Regions from separate parts of the Alicyclobacillus hesperidum subsp. aegles genome, predicted to be linked through region 1. Evidence: a T-box and tRNA genes for the amino acid it is inferred to sense, from the RefSeq annotation. Region 1 holds a T-box; the other holds one or more tRNA genes.
What was found. A T-box is a leader RNA that pairs with one kind of tRNA and senses whether it is charged. The one in region 1 lies ahead of pheS (phenylalanine--tRNA ligase subunit alpha), so its partner is inferred to be a tRNA-Phe.
Positions count from the first base shown of each region.

Region 2: it encodes a tRNA-Phe, which carries the amino acid that the T-box ahead of pheS (phenylalanine--tRNA ligase subunit alpha) is inferred to sense. The anticodon was not compared.

Region 1 covers NZ_BSBJ01000060.1:8,930-15,371, forward strand. Annotated here, with positions in the region: gene purE (5-(carboxyamino)imidazole ribonucleotide mutase) at 6-503, shown strand; gene purK (5-(carboxyamino)imidazole ribonucleotide synthase) at 490-1,680, shown strand; gene QMF38_RS11490 (hypothetical protein) at 1,758-1,892, opposite strand; T-box leader at 2,089-2,354, shown strand; gene pheS (phenylalanine--tRNA ligase subunit alpha) at 2,448-3,491, shown strand; gene pheT (phenylalanine--tRNA ligase subunit beta) at 3,519-5,933, shown strand; gene QMF38_RS11505 (cell division protein ZapA) at 6,035-6,310, shown strand; gene QMF38_RS11510 (CvpA family protein) at 6,307-6,442, shown strand, end outside.
Region 2 covers NZ_BSBJ01000072.1:136,324-142,765, forward strand. Annotated here, with positions in the region: gene QMF38_RS14120 (phasin family protein) at 1-208, shown strand, start outside; gene QMF38_RS14125 (ABC1 kinase family protein) at 243-1,931, shown strand; gene QMF38_RS14130 (PhzF family phenazine biosynthesis protein) at 1,952-2,821, shown strand; gene QMF38_RS14135 (hypothetical protein) at 2,842-3,204, opposite strand; gene QMF38_RS14140 (cold-shock protein) at 3,361-3,576, shown strand; tRNA gene QMF38_RS14145 (tRNA-Met) at 3,767-3,843, opposite strand; tRNA gene QMF38_RS14150 (tRNA-Phe) at 3,958-4,033, opposite strand; tRNA gene QMF38_RS14155 (tRNA-Met) at 4,037-4,112, opposite strand; tRNA gene QMF38_RS14160 (tRNA-Val) at 4,120-4,195, opposite strand; tRNA gene QMF38_RS14165 (tRNA-Glu) at 4,214-4,288, opposite strand; tRNA gene QMF38_RS14170 (tRNA-Asn) at 4,295-4,369, opposite strand; tRNA gene QMF38_RS14175 (tRNA-Ala) at 4,373-4,448, opposite strand; tRNA gene QMF38_RS14180 (tRNA-Arg) at 4,453-4,529, opposite strand; tRNA gene QMF38_RS14185 (tRNA-Gln) at 4,533-4,607, opposite strand; tRNA gene QMF38_RS14190 (tRNA-His) at 4,611-4,686, opposite strand; tRNA gene QMF38_RS14195 (tRNA-Tyr) at 4,731-4,815, opposite strand; gene QMF38_RS14200 (alpha/beta hydrolase family protein) at 4,933-5,703, shown strand; gene proC (pyrroline-5-carboxylate reductase) at 5,753-6,442, shown strand, end outside.

The DNA.
Region 1 (6,442 bases):
CATTCATGTCGACACCGCGCGTGGGTGTCATAATGGGCAGTCAGAGCGACTGGGAGACGATGCAACACACCTGTACCGTCCTGGATGAGTTATCCATTCCCTACGAACGGAAGGTGGTTTCCGCCCACCGCACACCCGATTACATGTTCGAATATGCTGCAAGCGCTCGGGACCGGGGCCTCGCTGTGATTGTCGCAGGGGCGGGTGGGGCCGCCCATTTGCCTGGCATGGTCGCCGCCAAGACAACTTTGCCGGTGATTGGCGTGCCTGTACAGACGTCGACCTTGCAAGGGCTCGACTCGCTCCTGTCCATCGTGCAGATGCCAGGCGGGGTTCCCGTTGCCACGATGGCCATTGGACGAGCTGGTGCGGTGAATGCAGGGCTGTTTGCCGCTCGCATTTTGGCGGCTTTCGATCCCGATTTGGCGGACAAGCTCGCTCGCCGAGCCGATGACATTCGCGATCGAGTACTGGAAGGAGGGGACCCGGGTGCCGCGAAATGAGTACTCGCCTGCGGCGTCCATCCTGCCTCCTGCGGTCATCGGCATTCTCGGTGGTGGTCAGCTTGGCCGGATGATGGCATTAGACGGTCGCCGCATGGGCTATCGCTTTCAGGTGCTCGATCCGACACCGGATTGTCCCGCTGCGCAGGTGAGCGATGGCCAAGTGGTTGCGAAGTACGACGATGTCGAGGCGGCAAAACTCCTTTCGCATCGTTGTGACGTAATCACGTATGAGTTTGAAAACGTCGACGTCGATGTCGCGGCCGCACTCGAACATTCTGCGCACGTCCCGCAGGGCAGCCGATTGTTGGCAACGACGCAACACAGGGTGCGCGAAAAGTCGACGTTGGCCAAAGCTGGTTTGCCTGTAACTCCATTTGTGCCCATTGCCAATCTGGAAGACATCCAAAGTGCTTTCGCACAGCTGGGCGAACGCCTGGTCGTTAAGACGTGCCGCGGTGGTTACGATGGGAAGGGGCAGTGGATGGTTCGGGAGCCGTCTGATGTCGATCGCTTCTTGCCGCAATGGCAATCCATCATCGAGGCGCATGCACGTTCCGGCGCAGACGACGAACCGCTCATCGCAGAACAGTACATCCCCTTTGTCGGCGAGTGCTCTGTGATTGTGGCACGTAGTCCACGAGGAGAGACGGCCGCCTTTCCGGTTGCCGAGAATGTGCACATGAATCACATTCTGCACATGTCTATTGTACCTGCGCGTTTTCCTGAAGAGGTGCTCGCCAAGGCTAGGTCGATTGCGTGCGATGTGGCGCGTAAGTTGGATGTGGTCGGGCTGATTGCCGTCGAGTTTTTCGTCGCGGAGGGCGGACAACTCTACATCAACGAACTGGCACCGCGTCCACACAACAGTGGTCATTACACGATGGATGCGTGCTCGACGAGTCAGTTTGAACAGCATGTGCGTGCCATTTGCAACTTACCGCTCGGCGACGTTTCGCTGTTGACGCCTGTTGTCATGGTTAACGTTCTTGGGCAAGATGTCGATCCGCTGTTGCGCGCGATGCCGTCTTTGCCGGGGCAGGTCAAGGTCCATTTGTATGGCAAGGCAGAGGTCAAGCGCGATCGCAAAATGGGTCATATAAATATCCTCGCTTCCGATGTGGAGCAGGCTTTGCAAGTGAAGCGAGATCTCGGTATTTGGCAAGTTGGCACGTAAGGGGATGGGCGACGCGAAACCAGGGAAGCCGGCCGCTGTGGCGACTTCCCTGGTTGCGTCTATGGTTGGCTCGCCGGTTAGTACACGACGCCGGGAGCGGCTGCAGCCGTACCTGCAACGGCACCGTATGCGGGTACTAACAGGAAGAACAGCACGAAGATGATCAAAAAGACGACCGCCCATTGTGTGTAACCACCGAAAACGCCGTACATAGAAACGCCTCCTTCAAATGCTATTACGGCAACCGGTTTTGACTGCCGGTCACACTTCTACGTTATTGCGAAAGCCGTTGCCGGGACCACGACATTCACCTAGATGTGTGGAACTTGGCGCAATCAGGCTCGTTTTGTGCCAGGCTGGTTGCGGCCTGGTACAGCATTGCGTATACTCGTTGGTGACATCGGAATAGTTGCGGCGATGATGAGGAGAGTAAATCGTCTTGCGTTCTCCAGGGAGGCGCACCAAGACTGGAAGTGTGCTGAATGCGAGCGATTGAAGTTCACCTTTGAGCTGTGAGGCTGAACGTTATGGTGGCTGGGATCGCCATATTTAAGTAGGCCTCACCGGATCGAAACGCCCTTTGGATTGTACTCCGGGAAGATCCGTTATGGAAATGAAGGCGGACGGCACTTTGCCGTCAATTAGGGTGGTATCGCGAGCAACTCGTCCCTAGCTGGGGGGAGTTGCTTTTTCATTGTGCCAGAAAGTCAACTTGTACGTGCAGGTTGGATGTGCAGAAGAAGTCGAAGGGGGCAGGACTTGTGGATATGGAAGGGTTGATCGTCCAGTTGCGGCGTTTACAGGAAACCGCACTGGCGGAACTGACGGGGATCTCGGCGACCAGGGATTTGACGAATTGGCGTGTGCAATATCTCGGAAAAAAGAGCGAGTTGAATGCACTGTCGAAGCAAATGGGGAGTCTTGGGCAGGAGGAACGCCCGCTATTTGGTGAGCGGGTGAATGAGGTGCGTAAGGCGTTCGAAGACGCGTATCTGGAACGGCAAACGGCCTTGGCAGCTGCCGAGCAAGCCCTTCGTCTCGCACAAGAGACCATCGACATCACGTTGCCGGGAAGGGCAATCGGCAGGGGGGCCATCCACCCCATTTCGCGCGTGATTCAAGAGATTGAGGATATCTTCCTCGGTATGGGCTTTTCAATTGTCGATGGTCCCGAGATCGAAACCGACCATTACAATTTCGAGTTGCTGAACCTGCCCAAAGATCATCCGGCGCGCGATATGCAGGATACGTTTTATCTAAGTGACGAACTCCTGCTTCGCACGCACACGTCGCCGATGCAGGTGCGCACGATGGAACGTATGCAAGGCGACGTTCCCATCAAGGTGATCGTTCCTGGGAGAGTGTACCGTCGGGATGAGGATGACGCGACACACTCACATCAATTCACTCAGATCGAAGGCCTGGTTGTGGGCGAAGGAATTCGGATGAGTGATTTAAAAGGCACGCTCGAATCATTTGCCAAAGCTTTGTTCGGACCGGAGCAGCGTGTGCGATTGCGCCCCAGTTACTTTCCGTTCACCGAACCAAGCGCTGAGGTGGATCTTTTGTGCGTGCACTGTCATGGGGAAGGCTGTCGCGTGTGTAAGGGCACGGGTTGGATAGAGATTCTTGGCGCAGGCATGGTTCATCCCCGCGTCCTCGACATGTCTGGCTACGACAGCACACGCTATAGTGGTTTTGCCTTCGGTATGGGTCCAGAACGCATCGCCATGTTGCGCTACGGAATCTCAGACATTCGCTTGTTGTATCAAAATGACTTGCGCTTTCTGGCGCAGTTTGCTCGAGCATAATCAAATACGTCGACGAGGAGTGGAAGCGTGAAAGTCTCATACCAATGGTTGCGTGAATATGTCGATCTCGCGGATTTGTCGCCGGAGGCACTTGCGGACAAGCTGACCAGCGCAGGGCTCGCCGTCGACGCGGTCGAACCTCGCAATAAAGGGGTCTCTGGCGTGGTGGTCGGCGAGATCGTCTCGGCTCGGCAGCACCCGGATGCGGACAGGTTGCGCGTCTGCATGGTGAATGTCGGTACCGGTGAGCCTCTGCAAATCGTCTGTGGTGCACCCAATGCTAATCCGGGGTTGCGCGTGCCTGTAGCGTTGCCCGGTGCAACGTTGCCTGGTGGAGTGCAGATTCGGCGCACAACATTGCGCGGTGTCGAATCGAACGGCATGCTTTGCTCGGCGGCGGAAATTGGCTTGGAAACGCGTTTGTTGCCCAGTGCTCAGGCCACCGGGTTGTTCGTGTTGCCCGAGGAGACACCGATTGGTGAGGATATTGTCAAGGTACTATGCCTGGACGACGTAGTGCTCGACATCGATCTCACGCCCAATCGCAGCGACTGCTTTTCGATTCGCGGCCTTGTTCACGAAGTGGCCGCCATTTTGCGGTCTAGGCATTCTTTTCCAGAGTGCGTCGAGGCGCCAAAGGGCGTGGGTGATTCGCCTATCGCCATCGACCTCGCCACAGAGCGTTGCCCGCGCTACGAGGCCCAGGTGCTTGATGGTATCAACCAGACGTCGTCGCCGCTTTGGATGCAGATGCGCCTGATAGCGATGGGGATTCGCACCATCGATCTGGTGGTCGATGTGACAAACTATGTCATGCTCGAATGGGGGCAGCCGTTGCACGCTTTCGACGCAGACAGCATTGCCCAATCGCAGATTGTCGTGCGTCAGGCGCATGATGGCGAAGAGCTCGTGACGCTCGATGGGCAGAAGCGAACGTTGAACCGTGACATGATTGTCATTTCGGATCCTGAAAAGGCCATTGGCTTGGCCGGTGTCATGGGTGGCGAAAACAGCGAAATCACGGCGTCGACGCGGCGCATTGCCCTAGAGTCGGCGCGCTTTGACGGCAGCTCCGTCCGCCGGACAGGGCAGCGTCTGGGGCTGCGCTCGGAGGCACAGCAGCGCTTTGAGAAGGGCGTCGATCCGGCCGCTATTTCCCCAGCACTGGCACGCGCGACGGCTTTGTTGGTCGAATTGGGTGGTGCAAGGCCCATTGGCCCGTCGGTCGCTGTGCATCAGGAGCGCCAAGCAGGCGATTCACGGCAAGTCCCCTTTGTGCCTGAGCAGTGCCGCGAAGCGCTTGGTTTTGCGATTTCAAATGACGAGATGGAGGCCATCTTTCATGCGCTTGGCTTTGGCGTGCACAGGCAGGAGGATAAGTGGCTGGTCGAGGTGCCGTCACGTCGCGCTGATGTTGCGCTGACGGCTGACTTGTATGAAGAAATCGCCCGCTTACACGGTTACGACAATATTCCGTCGACAGTGACGGTACTTCCTGTCACGCCAGGTATGCGAGATCGTCGGCAAGCGATGTTGGCGAAGGCTCGGGAATTGCTTGTGAACATGGGAATGTTCGAAGTTCGCACCTATGCGCTGACGTCCCCGGATGCGTTGGCTCCACTTTCGTCACCTTATCGGCCGATTCCGCTGCTGTTGCCGATGTCTGATGAACGTCGTGTATTGCGAACACACCTGTTGCCGAGCCTTGCCGAAGTGGCGGTACACAACTTGGCGCACCAGGTGTCGGGCGGAGCCATATTTGAAATCGGCAAGTCGTACTTGACTTCGGAACTGCCTCTCTGTGCACAGCCGCAGGAACGGGAAGTGATTGCGATGCTATGGTTTGGAGAGACTGAAGGAACCTTATATGAAAAGGCTCGTCGGTACGATTTCTACGACGCCAAAGGTGTGCTGGAAAATCTCCTTGCTGCATTGGGTGCCGATGCGTCGTATGTTCGATCCGCCATACCGTGGCTACACCCAGGGCGTTCTGCCGACGTCGTGGCAGGCGGGGAAACGATTGGCGTTGTCGGTGAACTGCATCCGGAAACGGCGAAAGTATTTGGAATCGACCGGGCTATATATGCGGAAATCGATGTTGCGAGTTTGCTCGCCACTCGCGAGGGCGACATGCAGGCCAAGGCACTCCCCAAGTTTCCTGGAAGCCGCCGTGATATCGCGATCGTCGTCGACCGCGAGACGTTGGTTGGGGATCTATTGCGTACGGTGCGTGAACGTCTTACTACGTCAGGTTTGCTGCAAGGCCTGAAGGCGTTCGACGTCTATGTCGGAGAAGGTGTGCCAGAAGGCAAGAAGAGTGTTGCGATCACGATGTTTTTCCAAGATGCGGAGCGCACGTTGACAGACGACGAAATCGAGCAGCTTGTTGCGACGGCCATTGACGCGTTGCGCGTCGATCACAATGCACAGTTACGGTCATGACCGATTGCAGGAGATTCAGATGGGTATGCTGAATCTTGTAGGAAGTAACGAAAGGATGTCACGGCGAACAAGTGTTCGCCGTGTAGAAAGGCGGGACATGGATGGACAACAAATCGGTGAATCGTGTGAAAGTCGTCATCCATGGTATCGAATATACTTTGCGCGGGACCAGTTCCGAGCAACATATTCAGGAAGTCGCCAGGATGGTCGACAGGTGTATGGCGGAAATTGCTGCTACAGCTTCGTATATGGACGAGCGGCGCGTTGCCGTCTTAGCTGCACTTAACCTAGCCGAACAGCTGCATCAATTACAGCAGGAATACCAAGAGCTGGTGAATTTGTTGGAAGAACAGACGGGGGGCACGTCGCAATCGTGAATGGAGACGTGCTTGACCTGATTTTCGCGGCCATCATCGTGTTAGGGGCCATCAACGGCTATCGTCTTGGCCTCATCCGCCAGGTGACGCGCTTATTTGGTGCCATTATCGCGTACTTTGTGTCATACTGGC
Region 2 (6,442 bases), on a different contig from region 1:
GCAGAATGCGGTACAGGACAATGTGCAAAAGGCCTTGACAAAGCTTGGTGTACGTGAAGATCAGGAAGGCATTCGCGCCGAATTGGCGAGCCTTCGCCAGTTGCTGGAGCGATTGGATACCCGCGTGCAGCAGCTTGAGGCGAAATTGTCCGGGAATGGCGTTGCCGACACCGCGAGCGCGGCAGACAAGCTCGAACACGTCGATTGACCCAGGCTGACGTCGGCAGGCAAAGGAGATTGGCATGGTTGGAGGACAGATTCTCGGCAAGCGGGTTCGCCATTTGTCGCGGTATAAGGACATTGCACAGATTCTGGTCGCCAACGGCTTTGGCTGGTTTATTGACGAGATCGGACTGTTCGACATTTTATCCTTGCCGCGGCGCATTTTTTCGGAGCGGCGCGAGCGCGAGACCATTTCGACGTATGAGCGGATGCGTTTGGTCATTGAGCAGCTTGGGCCGACGTTTATTAAGCTTGGGCAAATCGCCAGCCTGCGCGCTGATGTGTTTCCTCCCGAGTTCATCGAGCAGTTGACGAAGCTGCAGGACGAAGTGCCCCCCGTGCCGTTTGATCAGATTCGCACCATCGTCGAGACCGAGATGGGGCAACCCCTTTCGGATATGTTTCGTGCGTTTGACGAAGTTCCGGTAGGCGCCGCTTCCATCGGCCAGGTACACCGCGCCGAATTGCAGTCCGGTGAAGAGGTGGCCGTCAAGGTACAGCGCCCTGACATTCAACAAAAAATCGAGATCGATCTCGACATTTTGATGGATTTGGCGCGCCTGGCCGAACGTCATTTCGAATGGGCGGCACACTATGAACTTAGCCAAGTGGTGGAAGAGTTTCGTTACACTCTGCTCAACGAGTTGAACTATACGATTGAGGGTCGCAATGCCGATCGCTTGCGGAACATTCATGACGGTGATGCGACTGTACGCATCCCGAGGATCTTCTGGGACTGGACCACGTCGCGCGTGTTGACGATGGAATATGTGCGCGGGATCAAACTGACCAATGGAGCGTTTCTGCGCGAATCGGGCTATCGCACCGGGGAAATCGCTCAACGTGTGGCCAACGCCGAGTTCACGCAGATGCTGATGCACGGTTTCTTTCACGCGGATCCCCACCCTGGAAATCTTGCCGTGCTGCCAGACCACAGCGTGCTGTTTATGGACTTTGGTATGGTTGGGCGGCTGACGCCGGAGATGAAGCGGCATTTGTCCGCTTTGATCATCGCGCTCATGCGCCGCGACTCAGACGCCATCGTCCGCGTGCTTTACCGCATGGGCGTGGTCCCCAGTGACGTCGATGACAGGCGGTTGCACCGCGACGTCGACAACCTCCGCGAAAAGTATTACGATCTGCCGTTCACACAAATCAGTCTTGGCGACGCGGTCAGCGAATTGTTCTCCGTCGCGTACCGCCATCGCATCAAAATTCCTTCCGATCTCGCGCTGGTCGGCAAGACGCTCGTCACGGTCGAAGGCGTGGTCGAAGGCCTAGACTCATCGTTTCGTATCCTGAATATCGCCGAGCCGTTCGGACGTGCGTTGTTGCGCGATCGCATGAATCCGCGCCAGTTTGTCGGCAAGGCGTTCAAAGGGGCCGTCGACACGGCCGAGCTCTTGACGGACGTCCCCAGGCAAATCCGAGGCATTTTGCGTGAATGGCGACGAGGCAAAGTGCGCGTACAACTCGAAATGGCAGAAGTGGATCAGTTGATGCGCCAACTTGTCCGCATTGGCAATCGCTTGTCGTTCAGCATCACGTTGCTCGCGTTCAGCATCTTCATGGCAGGCCTTTTGATTGCGACGGTACTCAAACGCTCATCTTCGGCACTTTGGTCATTTCCGACCACTGAGGTGGGTGTCGCTGTAGGTCTATTTATGGTGTTCATATTGATTGTATCCATCTGGAGATCGAGTAAATAGACGACAAGGAGGCGAAAAGGATGCGGGAAGTCGAAATTTTTCAGGTCGACGCGTTTACGAAGGAGCCATTCTTGGGCAATCCAGCCGGTGTTGTGCTCGATGCGGACGACCTGACGGCCGACATGCGGCAGTGCATTGCGCGCGAGATGAACTGTTCGGAGACCGTTTTTGTCGTGCACTTAGGGGAACATCACTACGATTTTCGTTACTATACGCCAGCGACCGAGGTGGATCTTTGTGGGCATGCCACCATTGCCGCTTTGCATCTTTTGCGGGAATGGTCGGAGGTCATTGGGGATCTCCTTGTCCAGACGAATGTGGGCCGATTGCGCATGCGGATCGAAGACTCCGGAATGGTGTGGATGGAGCAGGCCAAGCCGCAGTTTCGCGACTTGGAGCAAGTGGAGAAGGCACAAATTCTTGAGGCGCTAGGTATGTCAGATAAGGACGTCGCGCCAGAATTGCCTTTCGCCATGGCATCGACCGGTTTGTGGCAAGTTATGGTGCCTGTCGCAAGCCGACGTACGCTTTTAGCTCTTGAGCCGCGCATAGATCAGTTGGGTGTCGTATCGCGCCAGCTTGGTGCCGCTTGTGTGCACCTGTACGCACGCGATCCTGTGGCACCGCAGTCCGCGGCTCACACACGTGATTTTGCGCCAGCCGTCGGTGTCGCAGAGGATCCGCATACAGGTACGGCAACCGGGGCACTGGCGGCTTTGTTGGTGCATCGCGGAATCATTGAGCCAGGTCGGCACGTCTTTGAACAGGGATGGAGCGTCAAGCGGCCTGGCCACATATGGGCTGAAATCAATTCCACGGATCTTTCGTCGGTTTGGGTTGGTGGGGAAGCGGTCACTGTGTTGCGCGGTGAGATGCGGCTGACCAAGTAGCGCTCACAGGGGACATACCCCTACATAGAAGAGGAAAGCTGACGAACACAATCTCCGTACCATGTGGCGAGCCATGCCGTGAGGGCTTCGTCGAGTCCGCGTAAAGGGAGAGCTCCAGCGTATATAGACTGCACGGCGGGTGCGACACGGTCTTCGGCTATGCCCGGTGAAGTAAAAGAAGCGTAAACCTCTACGGTCGCATCGGCTCTCACCTCGGCAATCAGGACCACGGCGGTGACAGCGCCGGTGTGGCTGTGAAAGACCACCTCGATGGTGTGCTCGTTGCGCGTATATGCGAGCCGGTGGTCAAATGTGCAAATCATATCGGAAATGGCCTCCATCCGGTCGAGAATAGGGGCTAATGGCGCGCTCTCAAAATTCATATTTTGTATGCCTCCAGAAAGTTGTGGTTAAATTGACCCACTTAGGTTACACTATAGGTGTCACCGATGTCTCGGTCGACGGCACGGGCCCGAAGCCGTTATATGAACAGCGGGATCGACCGCCTGTGTGGAATTTGAAAGCGTGCATTGAGCACCATGGAGGAATTGATTTTGCAGCACGGTACAGTGAAGTGGTTCAACGCAGAAAAGGGTTACGGTTTCATTCAAGTCGAAGGCGGCGAAGACGTATTTGTTCACTTCAGCGCCATCCAAGGCAGCGGCTTCAAGACGCTTGACGAAGGGCAAGCTGTCGAGTTTGACATCGTGGAAGGCCCGAAGGGTCCGCAAGCAGCCAACGTGTACAAACTGTAATCTGACGTACTACGAATAAACTGCTTGTTTATTCGATGTATGTACAAACGAGTCCACGAAGTGGGCTCGTTTTTGTTGTTGGGCGTAAAACACAGGAACGCGCGCATAAGCCGCGCGCATCAGAAGGAAAGCTTTATATGTCCTCTTGAAACTATAGGGAAAACAGTTGATTCCGCAGTGCAAACGAATTTGGTAGCGGCGAGTGGACTCGAACCACCGACACCACGGGTATGAACCGTGTGCTCTAACCAGCTGAGCTACGCCGCCATAGAAGAGTAGAGCATTGCCGACCATCGAAGTGACATTTGAACAGAGAACACTGAAAGGGGAGAAACCCTTTATTGGAACTCCTCGCTTCGACGGAGGACGGCAACACAGGAATGGTGGCTCGGGACGGAATCGAACCGCCGACACGAGGATTTTCAGTCCTCTGCTCTACCGACTGAGCTACCGAGCCAAATGGTTGCGGGGGCAGGACTTGAACCTGCGACCTTCGGGTTATGAGCCCGACGAGCTGCCAACTGCTCCACCCCGCGGCAAGAATGGTGGACGTTGACGGGCTCGAACCGCCGACCCTCTGCTTGTAAGGCAGATGCTCTCCCAACTGAGCTAAACGTCCACGAATGAAGATGAAGAATGGTGACCCCAGCGGGATTCGAACCCGCGTTACCGCCGTGAAAGGGCGGTGTCTTAACCACTTGACCATGGGGCCGCAATTTGGCTCCCCGAGTAGGATTCGAACCTACGACCCTCCGGTTAACAGCCGGATGCTCTACCGCTGAGCTATCGAGGAAAGTGGTGGAGGTAGACGGATTCGAACCGACGACCCCCTGCTTGCAAGGCAGGTGCTCTCCCAGCTGAGCTATACCCCCACAATGGCGTGCCCTGAGAGATTCGAACTCCCGACCTTTTGATTCGTAGTCAAACGCTCTATCCGGCTGAGCTAAGGGCACATATGGCTGGGGAAGAAGGATTCGAACCTTCGCATGACGGTACCAAAAACCGTTGCCTTACCGCTTGGCTATTCCCCAGCATGGGGTGAGTGATGGGATTCGAACCCACGAATGCCGGAACCACAATCCGGTGCGTTAACCCCTTCGCCACACTCACCATACGCGTATTCAGCTTTTCCCAAACGTCCGAAATTCAGACGTTGGTGGAGGGGGTAGGATTCGAACCTACGAAGCATTCCGCAACGGATTTACAGTCCGCCCCATTTGGCCACTTTGGTACCCCTCCGCGTTGGGAAACTGCGTTCTCGCAACGCGCAATGAGTACATTACCATGTGGTTTGGACGAAAGTCAAGTGGTAACATGGAGGAGGAAAAAGTGTGCAAGAAAAGAGGGGAGTTCCGCATGCAGAAGGCCATCGAATTGGCAGTTGACGGACTCGTGTTGCGCGGGATGGAACATGTGCCGGATCAGGCGGCGACAAGGCCGGTGCCGGCGGCCATTTTGTTTCACGGGTTTACCGGAACGCACATTGAAGCCCATCAAATATTTGTCAAGCTGAGCCGTGCGCTTGAAGCAAAAGGGATTGCAGCGTTTCGCTTCGACTTTGCCGGAAGCGGCGACAGTGACGGCGATTTCCAAAACATGACCGCCACTTCCGAAATTCGCGACGCCAAAGCCATTCTCGAATGGGTGAAAGCAGATCCGCGCATCCTCTCTGACCGAATCAGTCTCGTTGGCCTGAGCATGGGCGGCTACGTCGCTTCCATCGTCGCCGGGGATATGCCTGACGCGGTGGATCGACTCGTCCTTTGGGCTCCAGCCGGCAGTTTGCGCGAAGCGATGCAAAGTGCGGCAGAGGAACAACGCGTGGGTCGCAATGACGACGTGTTTGATCTCGGGGGAAACCTCGTGGGGCGCGCTCTATACGAGGACGTGCTCGCGATCGATCCATACGAACGGGCTCGTCCATTCCGGGGCCGTGTACTCATCCTGCATGGCATGGAGGACGCCACGGTGCCATACGAGGTCGCACTGAAATATCAGGAGGACGTGTATGGAGAGCGGGCGCGCTTGCACCTACTTGAAGAGGCGGACCACACATTCAACAACCAACATTGGGAGAGCGAAGTGATCCGCGAAACAGTGGCCTTCCTGACCGACGTGGAACGCTGACAGAACATTCGCCCAAAAAGACAAAAGCTAGGAGACAGGAGGAGAACGCGTGGACGACATCTTCATACTGGGCGCCGGTGCGATGGCCGAATCGTTTATCAAGGGTGTTGTGGCTCAACAGGCGGTCGATCCGGCGCGCATCCGCGTGCTCAACCGCACAAACCGCGATCGGCTTGTACAATTGCAGCAAATGTATGGCATTTCGCCTGCCAGTTCGCTCTCCGAAGTGCGCCGGGCCAGCGTCGTCATTCTCTCGATCAAGCCTTATGACGTGCTGGCTGCCTGCAAGAATATGGCCGAATACCTGTCTGGGCAGACGCTCATCTCGTTTGCCGCAGGCATTTCGATCGCGGCCATCCAAAGCGCCTCTGGTGGCAAGGCGCAGGTGGTGCGCACCATGCCAAACGTGCCGGTTGCCGTAATGGCAGGCGCGATTGCGCTTGCTGCCGCCCCTGACGTCAGTGCCAAGCGGCTCGATGAAGCGGTGCACCTGTTGTCACAATTGGGCGAGGTTGTCGTCATGGAGGAAGCGATGATCGATGCGGCGACCGCCGTATCGGGGAGCGGCCCAGGTTTTCTCAGTTACTTGCTTGAGGCAATGGAACAGGCCGCTGTCGAACTCGGCTTTACGCCCGAATTGGCGCGGCGTCTTATCATTCAAACCGTGATTGGCACGGCGCACGTGTTGCGCGAGTGGGAGCTAAGCCCGGCCGAACTGCGCAAACGTGTGACGTCGCCC